One region of the Micromonospora zhanjiangensis genome, then DNA from elsewhere that is predicted to be linked to it. Evidence: riboswitches for the same ligand, from Rfam matches in the RefSeq annotation. Region 1 holds a riboswitch; each other region holds the start of a gene.

Region 1 (3,237 bases):
TCTCGATGCCTTTGCGATACTCGGACCCGAGGGTGTGGTCGGCGTAGTTCTTGAAGCTCGGCTGCCGCCACCCGGCGTTGATGTCAGGGTCCACGTCCTGCTTGCGGCGTCGACCGCCCAGTTCGGGCAGATGGACGTAGTCGATGCCGGCCCGCACCAGCCAACGCGGCATCGCGTCGCGCCCGAACTGCGGGTTGCGTCGCGATCCGGGCTGCGCACGCACGTCGGCGAGCAGCCCGATGTCGTGCGCGTGCAATGGCTGGAGGAACGCCGATTCCGGGCACGTCCAGTGCCCGATCGTCCAGATCTCCCGCGATGTCATATGCCGGCTTCGTTGAGGTGGGTCTCGAGCCGGAACCGTACGGGGGCACCGTGCTCGATCGACTCCTACCCCGCCCTTGGATCCTCAAACGCAGCGCCTGCCCACAACCGCTGGCGGAGCCGCACGAAGGATCCCAATCGGCCAACCGGACCGATCAGGCCGATCAGTTGTCGAGCCCGGTCACACCTGGCAACTCCCCCGCGGGGCGGCTCGATAGGCTGGCACGATGCTGCTCTCCGACCGGGACCTGGTCTCCGAGATCAAGACGGGCAACCTGGCCCTGGAGCCGTTCGAACCGGCGCTGGTGCAGCCGTCCAGCATCGACGTCCGGCTGGACCGCCTGTTCCGGGTCTTCAACAACCACCTCTACACCCACATCGACCCGGCCACCCAGCAGGACGACCTGACGTCACTGGTCGAGGTGCCGGCCGGCGAGCCCTTCGTGCTGCACCCCGGCGAGTTCGTGCTGGCCTCCACGTACGAGGTCATCTCGCTCGGCGACCAGTTGGCCGGCCGGCTGGAGGGCAAGAGTTCCCTGGGTCGGCTGGGCCTGTTGACGCACTCCACGGCCGGGTTCATCGACCCCGGCTTCTCCGGGCACGTCACGCTGGAGCTGTCCAACGTGGCCAACCTGCCGATCAAGCTCTGGCCGGGCATGAAGATCGGTCAGCTCTGCATCTTCCGGCTCTCGTCGCCGGCCGAGCATCCGTACGGTTCCGCGGTGTACGGCTCGCGCTACCAGGGCCAGCGCGGACCGACCCCGAGCCGGTCCTGGCAGAACTGGCGCACCTGGCCGACCGCCTGACCCGACGCCGCGCGAGAGCGGAAGCCCTCCCCGCCGGGTTCGGCGGGGAGGGCTTCGCGACAGGTATCGGAAGAGCCGGTCAGCCCGGTCGGCCGTAGCCGACGATGCCGCCGTCGATCTTCCTCATCCGGACGTGGTCGTTGCTCTGCGGCGCGTGCACCACCCAACCGTTGCCGACGTACATCCCGACGTGCGCCAGGTTGTTGTAGAACACCAGGTCACCGGGTATCAGTTCGGCCCGGCTGACCGACCTCACCAGCGAGTGCTGCTGGGCCGCGTTGTGCGGCAGGTTGACTCCGACCTGGGCCCAGGCCGCCATGGTCAGGCCCGAGCAGTCGTAGCTGCCCGGACCGGACGCACCCCAGATGTACGGCTTGCCGATCTGCGCACAGGCGAACTTGACCACCTTTCCGGCGTTGCCACCCGGGTAGTTCGCCGGGCAGGGCGCCGGCTTGAAGACACCTCCCGCCCCGCTGCCGTACGCCTGCAGGCGCAGCTTCTGCAGCCGGGCGATCTCGGTGTCGATGTCCTTCTTCTTCTTGGCCAGTTCGGCCTCGGTCCGGGTCAGCTGGGCGACCAGTCGGTCCAGCGGCGCCTTCTGCGCGGCGTACCTCGCCTTGAGGTCGACCACCGCCTGGACGTCCTGCTGCTGGTCGCGGGCGAACTGGTCGAGCACCTCAAGCTTGTTGATCAGCTCCTTCGGGGAGCCGGTGGCCAGGATGGCGTTCAGGGCCGAGGCCTCGTCGCCCTTGTAGGCCCGGACCGCCAACTCGCCGACCTTGCTCATCGCCAGGTCCACCTGCAACTGCAGGGGCTGGATCTTCCGGGCCAGCTCGTCGGCCAGCTTCTTCTTCTTGGCCAGGTCCTGGCTGACGGCGTTGTGCTTCTCGATCGTCGGTTCGAGATCGTTCCACGCCGTGTCGATCTGCTTCTCGATGTCGCTGACCGACGGCGCGGCGTGGACGGGGGCCGCGCCGATGAGCAGCGCGGCGGCGCTGGCTACCGCGGTGAACGCGGTGGAAATGACGGACCATCGCAAACGCGGTCGCGCGGTCGCACGGTCGGCGGGCGCCGACCGGACGGACCGGGACCGCGGGGCATGGTGTGCCACCGGGGTCGGTACTCCTTCTCCCTGACCGCCTACCGGGTTAGCTGACGGGTTCGGGCGGAGAGGAGAGTGGTGCGCCCTACCGCGGTGGTGCTGCGGATTCACCCCGGTGTTGCCTGGGTCCCCGGCTCGTGCGTGACGATTCGGCGTGTCGACCCGCCGCCGCCCGGGATGGGCGAGCTACCGCCGGATCGACGGTCACCAAGAGTAGGGAAACGCAGCGGTGAATTGCAAGTCGCGACACACCTTCATTCGTTATTCATGACGCACGGTATTCGCGATTACCAGTGAAGGTTTCCTACGGCTATCAGGCACAGCACCGGCAGCTATTGACGACCCGCCATGCCAGGGGTGAGGGTGACCACTGTCACCCACCCCCGATTTGGAGGTCCGATGCACCGACCGAGAGTGCCCGTGGGCAGGCGGATCCTGCTCAGCACCGCGCTGGTGGGCGCCGCGGCGCTCACCCCCGCCGGCGCCACGCCGGCGACGGCCGCGCCGACCGACAGCCGGCAACAGGAGTACGCCGCCGCGGCGGCCGAGTTCGGCGTGCCCGAGAGCGTACTGCTCGCCGTCTCCTACCTGGAATCGCGCTGGGACACCAACGCCGGCACGCCCAGCACCGGCGGCGGGTTCGGCCCGATGCACCTCACCGACGGCCGGTACGTCGCCGGGCTGACCGCCGCCCGTCACGTCGACACGGACGAGGACCCGCGGGGCGACGACTCGCGGCCCGCGTTGCGGGTCACCGGGCCGCAGGCGCCCGATCCCGACGCGCCCACCGCGGCGGCCCTGCAGACGCTGGACGCCGCCGCCCGGCTGACCGGCAGCGCGGCCGAGGCGCTACGTACCCAGCCGGCCGCCAACATCCGGGGCGGCGCCGCGCTGCTCGCGTCGTACCAGAAGGGTCTCGGTGCCCCGACCGGAGCCGGCAGCGACCCCGCGGCCTGGTACGGCGCGGTGGCCCGGTACTCGGGCGCGGACACCGCGGACGGCGCCGGC
Region 2 (3,237 bases), on a different contig from region 1:
GTGCACCGCTACCACCTGAAGCGGCCGATCCGGGAGATCGGCCCGAGGCGGTGACGGCCCCGGGGCGCTGAGCGGGCGGCGGCCGTCGCCGGCGCGGTCCGGGATCCGGGACTCTTTTGCACACATCGCGATGTGAGCATATATTGGGTCGGAGTCGGATCGCTGGCGGAAGGTATGGGGCGTGGGCGCAGGTCATGACCACGGCACGCAGGTCCTGCGCGCCGCGGAGCGGCACCGGGGCCGCCTCTGGGCCACCTTCGCCCTGCTCGCCGCGTACATGGTCGTCGAGGCGGCCGCCGCCCTGGCGATCGGCTCGCTGGCCCTGCTCTCGGACGCCGGGCACATGTTCACCGACGTGCTCGGGATCGGCATGGCGCTCGCGGCGATCACCGCGGGCCGGCGCCGGCGGGACGACCCGCAGCGCACCTTCGGGCTCTACCGGCTGGAGGTGCTGGCCGCGCTCGCGAACGCGGTCCTGCTCTTCGGCGTGGCGATCTACGTGCTGGTCGAGGCGGTCCGTCGGTTCGGCGAGCCGCCCGAGGTACGCAGCACCCCGATGCTCGTGGTGGCCGTCGGTGGTCTGCTGGTCAACCTGGTCGCGTTCGGGCTGCTGCGGCGCGGGGCCGAGGAGAGCATCAACCTGCGCGGCGCGTACCTGGAGGTGCTCGGCGACCTGCTCGGCTCGGCCGGCGTGATCGCCGCGGCCGCCGTGATCGCGGTCACCGACTGGTGGTGGGCCGACCCGGTGGTGGCCGTGGGAATCGGGCTGTTCATCCTGCCGCGCACCTGGCGGCTGGGGCGGGCCGCGCTGCGCATCCTGGTGCAGGCCGCGCCGGAGCACCTGGACGTGCCGGCGGTGCAGGCCCGGCTGTGCGCGGTACGGGGCGTCACCGACGTGCACGACCTGCACGTCTGGACCCTCACCTCGGGCATGGAGGTCGCCTCCGCCCACCTGACCGTGTCCAGCGGCAGCGAGGTCGGGACGGTGCTGGCCGAGGCGCGGACCGCGCTGCGGGACGACTTCCACATCGAGCACGCCACCCTCCAGGTCGAGCCCGGAGCCCCGCCGGACGACGCGTGCGGCCCGCAGAGCTGGTGACGGTGCGCGACCGGGTCGATTAGGGGCGCCTTAAGTTTCCGGCCGGGCGGCGGCGCCGCGCCCGATTATGTCCGGCATATCGGCATGTTGCGCCGCCGACGCGGCGGGCATTTGCTGCGTCTGCCCGGAAGGTGCCGGTAAGCTCGGCGGCGGTCTCCGCCGGGCGGCGCCCTCCGGCGCCTGCGGTGGCCGTCGCCTAATCGCCCAAGCGGCGAGCCGGGGAACCACGTACGTGGGGTGCATCCGCGTCAGCGGTAGGGATCTTCCGTCCCGAACCCGTCAGCTAACCCGGTCGGCGGCTGACGGAAGGATGTCCATGACCCCCGTACCACCATTGGCTGTCCGGATCGCGGCACTGCTCGCCGCCGTCCTGGCGATCGGACTGCCGGCCGTTCCGGCCGGCGCCGCGGCCGCCGGCCCGACCCGCGGCCTCGCCGCGCCGGGCGACGTCGAAGGCGGCAGCGCCAGCCTCCGGGAACAACTCGACGCGGCGTCCAAGGGCTTCCTCGACGCCCAGGCGGCGGTGAAGAAGTCCACCCAACGGCAGCAGGAACTCACCACCCGGTTGGCGGCCATCGAGGCCGACCTCACGACCCGCAACCGGACCGTGGGCGAGCTGGCCGACGTCGCGTACCGGACCGGCCGGCTCAGCCGGGTCTCGGCGCTGCTGGAGAGCGGTTCGCCGGACGGCTTCCTGAACCGGGCCTCCCGGCTCGGCGCGGTCGCCTCCAACCAGGACCGGGAGGTCCGCGCCCTGGTCGAGACCCGGGACCAGGCGGCCCGCGCGAAGACCGCGATCGACCAGGAGATCCTGGAACAGCGCAAGCAGGTCGCGGCCATGGCCAAGCGCAAGCAGCAGGCCGAGCGGGCGCTCGCCGCGAACGGCGGCGGCGGGGCCAGCGCCGGGGTCAGCGGCACGAGCAGCAGCGCCGCGAAGGCCGCGCCGCGCAACTCCGACGGCTCCTGGCCGAGCGAGTCGTGCAGCGTCAACGACCCGACCACCGACGGCTGCATCACGCCGCGCACCCTGCACGCGATGAACCAGGCCAAGGCGGCCGGCTTCACCCGGTTCGTCTCCTGTCACCGCGACGGCGGGTCGGGCGAGCACCCGAAGGGGCGGGCCTGTGACTTCGCCGCCCAGAAGGGTGGCTTCGGCGGGGTCGCGTCCGGCGGCGACCGGACGTACGGCAACAACCTGGCGGCGTACTTCGTGAAGAACGCCGACCGGCTCGCCGTGCTGTACGTGATCTGGTTCAAACAGATCTGGCTGCCCAGCAGTGGTTGGCAGGCGTACACCAGCGGCAACGGCGACCCGTCCAGCGACCACACCAACCACGTACACCTGTCCGTGGTCTGACCGGCGCTTGGCGCGGACGGCTCGACCGCCGTCAGTCGCGGTCGAGCAGTCCGCGCAGCAGCGACTCCACGCCCGCCCGCGGTCGCCCCGGCGGGCGGGCCCTGGCCGACTACGACCGGCTGCGACGCCGCCCGGTGCAGCGCCTGGCCCGGGTGTCCCGCACGGTCAACCGGCTGGCCAACGTCCGCCGGTGCACCGCGCTGCGGGACGCGACGTTGCGCGCCGCCGTCGCCCTCGGCCCGAGCTGAGGGCCGCTGTCATTCGGAGGGTTCCGCCTCCAGGGCGGCGCGGGTCCGGGTGGCCAGGATCAGGTGGGCGGCGCGGGCCTGGCGGAAGGCGTACCCGAAGAGCGGGGTCGGCGCGGCGAGGGTGATCGTGACGTCGATCCGGACCAGCCCGTCCGGCTCGGGCGTGACCGTGGTGTGGTTGCGTACCGTGGTGGCGGGTCGCTGGCGGGCCACCATCACCAGCTGGTGATCGTCCCGACTGAGCAGGTCGACCCGGTAGGTGATCGGGAACCGGAACGGCCCGCACGCCAACCGGTCGGTGATGAGCCAGCCGCGCAGCGCGCCCGGAGCCGGCGGCACCGCCCGGACGGCGACGATCAGCGGATGCAGTTCCCGGTGCCGGTCGAGCTCGGCCACCGTCCGCATCGCGCGCTCCGGCGTGCAGCGGGCCTGGATCGTGTACTGGAAGGTGCCTTCGCGCACGGTCCGGACCGCCTCTCGCCGCGGGATCGTCCGGCCATTGTCCCCGACGCCGCCACGGTCGACGGGACCGG
Region 3 (3,237 bases), on a different contig from region 1:
CCGCCGGTGCGCCGGTCGGCTCGTCCGCGGCGGCGTGCCGGGCGGCCCGCCGCCGCAGCCAGAGGGTGCTGCCGATCCCGGCCAGCACCGCCACCACGAGCGCGGCCCAGGAGAAGTCCTTGAGCCACCGTTCCGCGACGCGACCGAGGTAGAACAGCAGGTAGGTGGTGCCGAAGGCCCAGAGCAGACCGCCGGCGGCGTTGGCGATCAGGAACTTCCGGTACGGCACCCGCAGCGCGCCGGCCAGCGGTCCGGCCAGGATGCGCAGCAGGGCGACGAACCGGCCGAAGAAAACCGCCCAGACACCCCATCGACCGAACATCTCCTCGGCGCGCAGCAGGTGGCTCGGACCGAGATGGCGGGGGAACCGGCGGCCCAGGCGTTCCAGCAGCGGCCGGCCGCCGCGCCGGCCCACGGCGTACCCGACGGAGTCGCCGACGATGGCCCCCAGGGCGGCGGCGCCGGCCACCCACTCCGGGGCGACCACGCCGGTGGCCGCGATCAAAGCGGCGCTGACCAGTGCGATCTCGCCGGGCAGCGGGATGCCCATGCTCTCCAGCCCGATGATCAGGCCGACCAGCAGGTACACCCCGGCCGGCGGCAGGGTTGAGAGCCACATTTCCACGTGATGCAACCGGTCCACCCTTCGACTCAGGCGCTGAATCTACCCGGCACGCAGCTCAGGATTCGACCCCGTCGCCCGATCGCGGCACCATCCGCCGGAGCGGGCCCGACCGCCGGATCAGGTAACGGTTTCGTCTCGATGGTCACCGGGACTTCTCCGCCGTGCCGGGTCGGTGCCACGGGCGATGTCCGACATGTCGGTTCTGGTCATTGGGCTACCGGTCGCGACCCGGGGCGACCGCTCTACCCAGTAACTCTGAGTGAAACAAAGATCGACGCCTTCCGGATCGACCAAAGTGCCGACCCAGATCACCGTTTCCGCTGGTCAAGCGGGGTTGGCAGGGATATTCCCGGTCGGTACTGTCGGCCCGTCCGCTCTGGCCCCTGGTCACCGTGGGTGACACCGGAGCGGGCCCGCTGAGTCGTGAACTCACGAGCCGGGGACCCACTGCACGTCTGGGGTGAATCCGTCGGGCGCAAGCCCGCGGTAGGGCGGCCTTCCCGCCCGAATCCGTCAGCTAACCCGGTAGGCGGTCTCGGAAGGAGAGCACGTTCGTGAAGCGCAGCACGAGCCGCGGTCGATCCCCCGGATCCCCCCGCCGCATACCCGTGTCCCAGGCCGCCCGCCCCGCCGGGTCGTAACGCCCGGACCGGCCAACCGACCCGTCGACGGTCGGTGGCGGCGAGGACGGTCGTACCCGCCGGGACCCGCGCCCGGCGATCACATCGAGGACGACGCCCACCACCGCGCGGCGGTGGCGGACGGTTCCGTGCGCCCGTCGCCCGACGGGCGGTCCCCGGGTGCCCCGACCTGACCTCCACCACCGACCGGACATCGCCATGTCGACGCGCCGCCGGGCCGACCTGACCCCGCGCTTCCGATCGCCTCACCGCGATCCGAAACCGGAACATCTGTGGAGGATTACGTGACGCAACGCACCCGACGACGGCTCCGCCCGTCCGGTCGCACCGTCCGGCTGACGGCCGGCTCCGGGGTGGCCCTCGTGGCGGCCCTCACCGCCGGGATCCTGGCCGTCCAGGGCCTGGCGACCGTCCCCGGCCCGTCCGGCCCGGTCGCCGCCGAACTGGCACCGGCCGGCCAGACCGAGCCGGCACCGGCCACCACCGGCCCCGCCTCGCCGACACCCGCGCAGCCCTCGGCCGCCGCGTCCCCGACGACACCCCCACCGCCCCCACCCGCGCCGAAGCCCAAGCCCCCGGCGTCCAAGACCCTGGCGTACGAGTACCAGGCTCAGATCAACTACTACTACTGCGGCCCGGCGGCCACCCGGATCGCGCTCACCGCCAAGGGCAAGAGCCCCAGCCAGGACGCCGTCGCCAGCCGGCTGGGCACCACCGAGAGGGGTACCGACTCCGCCGAGGACACCACCCGGGTGCTGAACGCGGTCATCGGCACCGACTTCTACCGGACCCGGACCGTCAAGGGTGGCAGCGCCGCCGAGGCCGACCGGATGCGGGCCGACGTGGTGCGGGCCATCACCCAGGGGTACGTCCCGGTGGTGAACGTCGCCGGTACCCGTACCGACCTCGACGGTGGCTGGCACAGCTACGACGGCGGCCACTACCTGACCGTGGTGGGCTACCGGGACAACGGCCGGACCCTCAAGCTCGCCGACCCGGCCAACCCGGACGTCAGCTTGTACTGGATGACCACCGCCGACGTCACCGGCTGGGCCGCCGGCCACGGTTACTCGGCCTGATCCGACGCGCGGGCGTCAGCCCGCTTCCCCTCGGCCGGCCCGGTTCACCGAACCGGGCCGGCCGCCGGTGGTGTGCCGGCCCGGGGCGGTGCGACCGCAGCCCGGACCGGTCGATCGGTCGGCCGCCGGGCGGTCGGAGGCGGGTGGGGCGGACGGTCAGTCGCGGGCCGGCGAGCGGACCGCGGACTCCAACTCCGCCGGCAGGTCGTGGTGCGACTGGTTGGCGAACAGCGCCACCTCGTACGCGACGTCGGCGATCTCCGCGTCGGCGGTGAACCGCACCGCCAGCAGCGCACCGCCGCGGGTGGTGGCGAGGAAGAGGTACGCCTCGGCCATCTGCACGATGATCTGTTGGACCCCGCCGTTGTCGGTGAGCCGGCCGGCGGCCAATGCCAACCCCTGCAACCCTGCGGCCACGCAGACCACCTGTTCGGCGACCTCCTGGTCGACCCCGCGAGAGGTGCCGAGCAACAGGCCGTCGGGGGACAGCACCATCGCCAACTCCGCCTCGGTGACCCGGTCGACGAGGTCGTCGAGCTTCCGGGTCAGGTCGTCGGTCAGGGTCCAGGAATGCGTCACAGGCGCGGTCCTCTCGCGGCGTCAGGCGGGGGCGCCCGCTGAGCCTACCCGGGCGTTACACGAACTCGCGGTACCGCCCGAACCCTTTTCCGCCGGAGTCGCCCGAATGGCCCGTGCGTGGCCGGTCGGCCACCGACGGCAACCCCGATAGGGTGGGCCGGCACGCTGATCCGCTCCAGTTCGACAACCCCGGGGGACGCCGCGATGAGCGATTCGTTCGCGCACCTGCACGTACACACCGAGTACTCGATGCTCGACGGCGCGGCGCGGTTGAAGGACCTGTTCAAGGAGGTCGATCGGCTCGGCATGCCGG

What was found. A riboswitch is a leader RNA that binds a small molecule or an ion and turns the genes downstream of it on or off. The one in region 1 is predicted to bind cyclic di-AMP.
Region 2: linked by a shared signal. The riboswitch ahead of ACFOX0_RS07075 (coiled-coil domain-containing protein) and the one ahead of ACFOX0_RS10800 (C40 family peptidase) in region 1 are both predicted to bind cyclic di-AMP.
Region 3: linked by a shared signal. The riboswitch ahead of ACFOX0_RS24015 (C39 family peptidase) and the one ahead of ACFOX0_RS10800 (C40 family peptidase) in region 1 are both predicted to bind cyclic di-AMP.

The regions. Positions count from the first base shown of each region.
Region 1 is NZ_JBHSBN010000006.1:6,344-9,580, forward strand. It holds gene ACFOX0_RS10790 (DUF488 domain-containing protein) at 1-322, opposite strand, end outside; gene dcd (dCTP deaminase) at 549-1,127, shown strand; gene ACFOX0_RS10800 (C40 family peptidase) at 1,207-2,166, opposite strand; cyclic di-AMP (ydaO/yuaA leader) riboswitch at 2,251-2,394, opposite strand; gene ACFOX0_RS10805 (N-acetylmuramoyl-L-alanine amidase) at 2,650-3,237, shown strand, end outside.
Region 2 is NZ_JBHSBN010000003.1:248,088-251,324, forward strand. It holds gene ACFOX0_RS07065 (hypothetical protein) at 1-54, shown strand, start outside; gene ACFOX0_RS07070 (cation diffusion facilitator family transporter) at 182-1,099, shown strand; cyclic di-AMP (ydaO/yuaA leader) riboswitch at 1,283-1,413, shown strand; gene ACFOX0_RS07075 (coiled-coil domain-containing protein) at 1,416-2,456, shown strand; gene ACFOX0_RS07080 (SRPBCC family protein) at 2,714-3,166, opposite strand.
Region 3 is NZ_JBHSBN010000020.1:24,195-27,431, reverse strand. It holds gene ACFOX0_RS24020 (DedA family protein) at 1-619, opposite strand, end outside; cyclic di-AMP (ydaO/yuaA leader) riboswitch at 1,030-1,172, shown strand; gene ACFOX0_RS24015 (C39 family peptidase) at 1,539-2,345, shown strand; gene ACFOX0_RS24010 (roadblock/LC7 domain-containing protein) at 2,502-2,924, opposite strand; gene dnaE (DNA polymerase III subunit alpha) at 3,129-3,237, shown strand, end outside.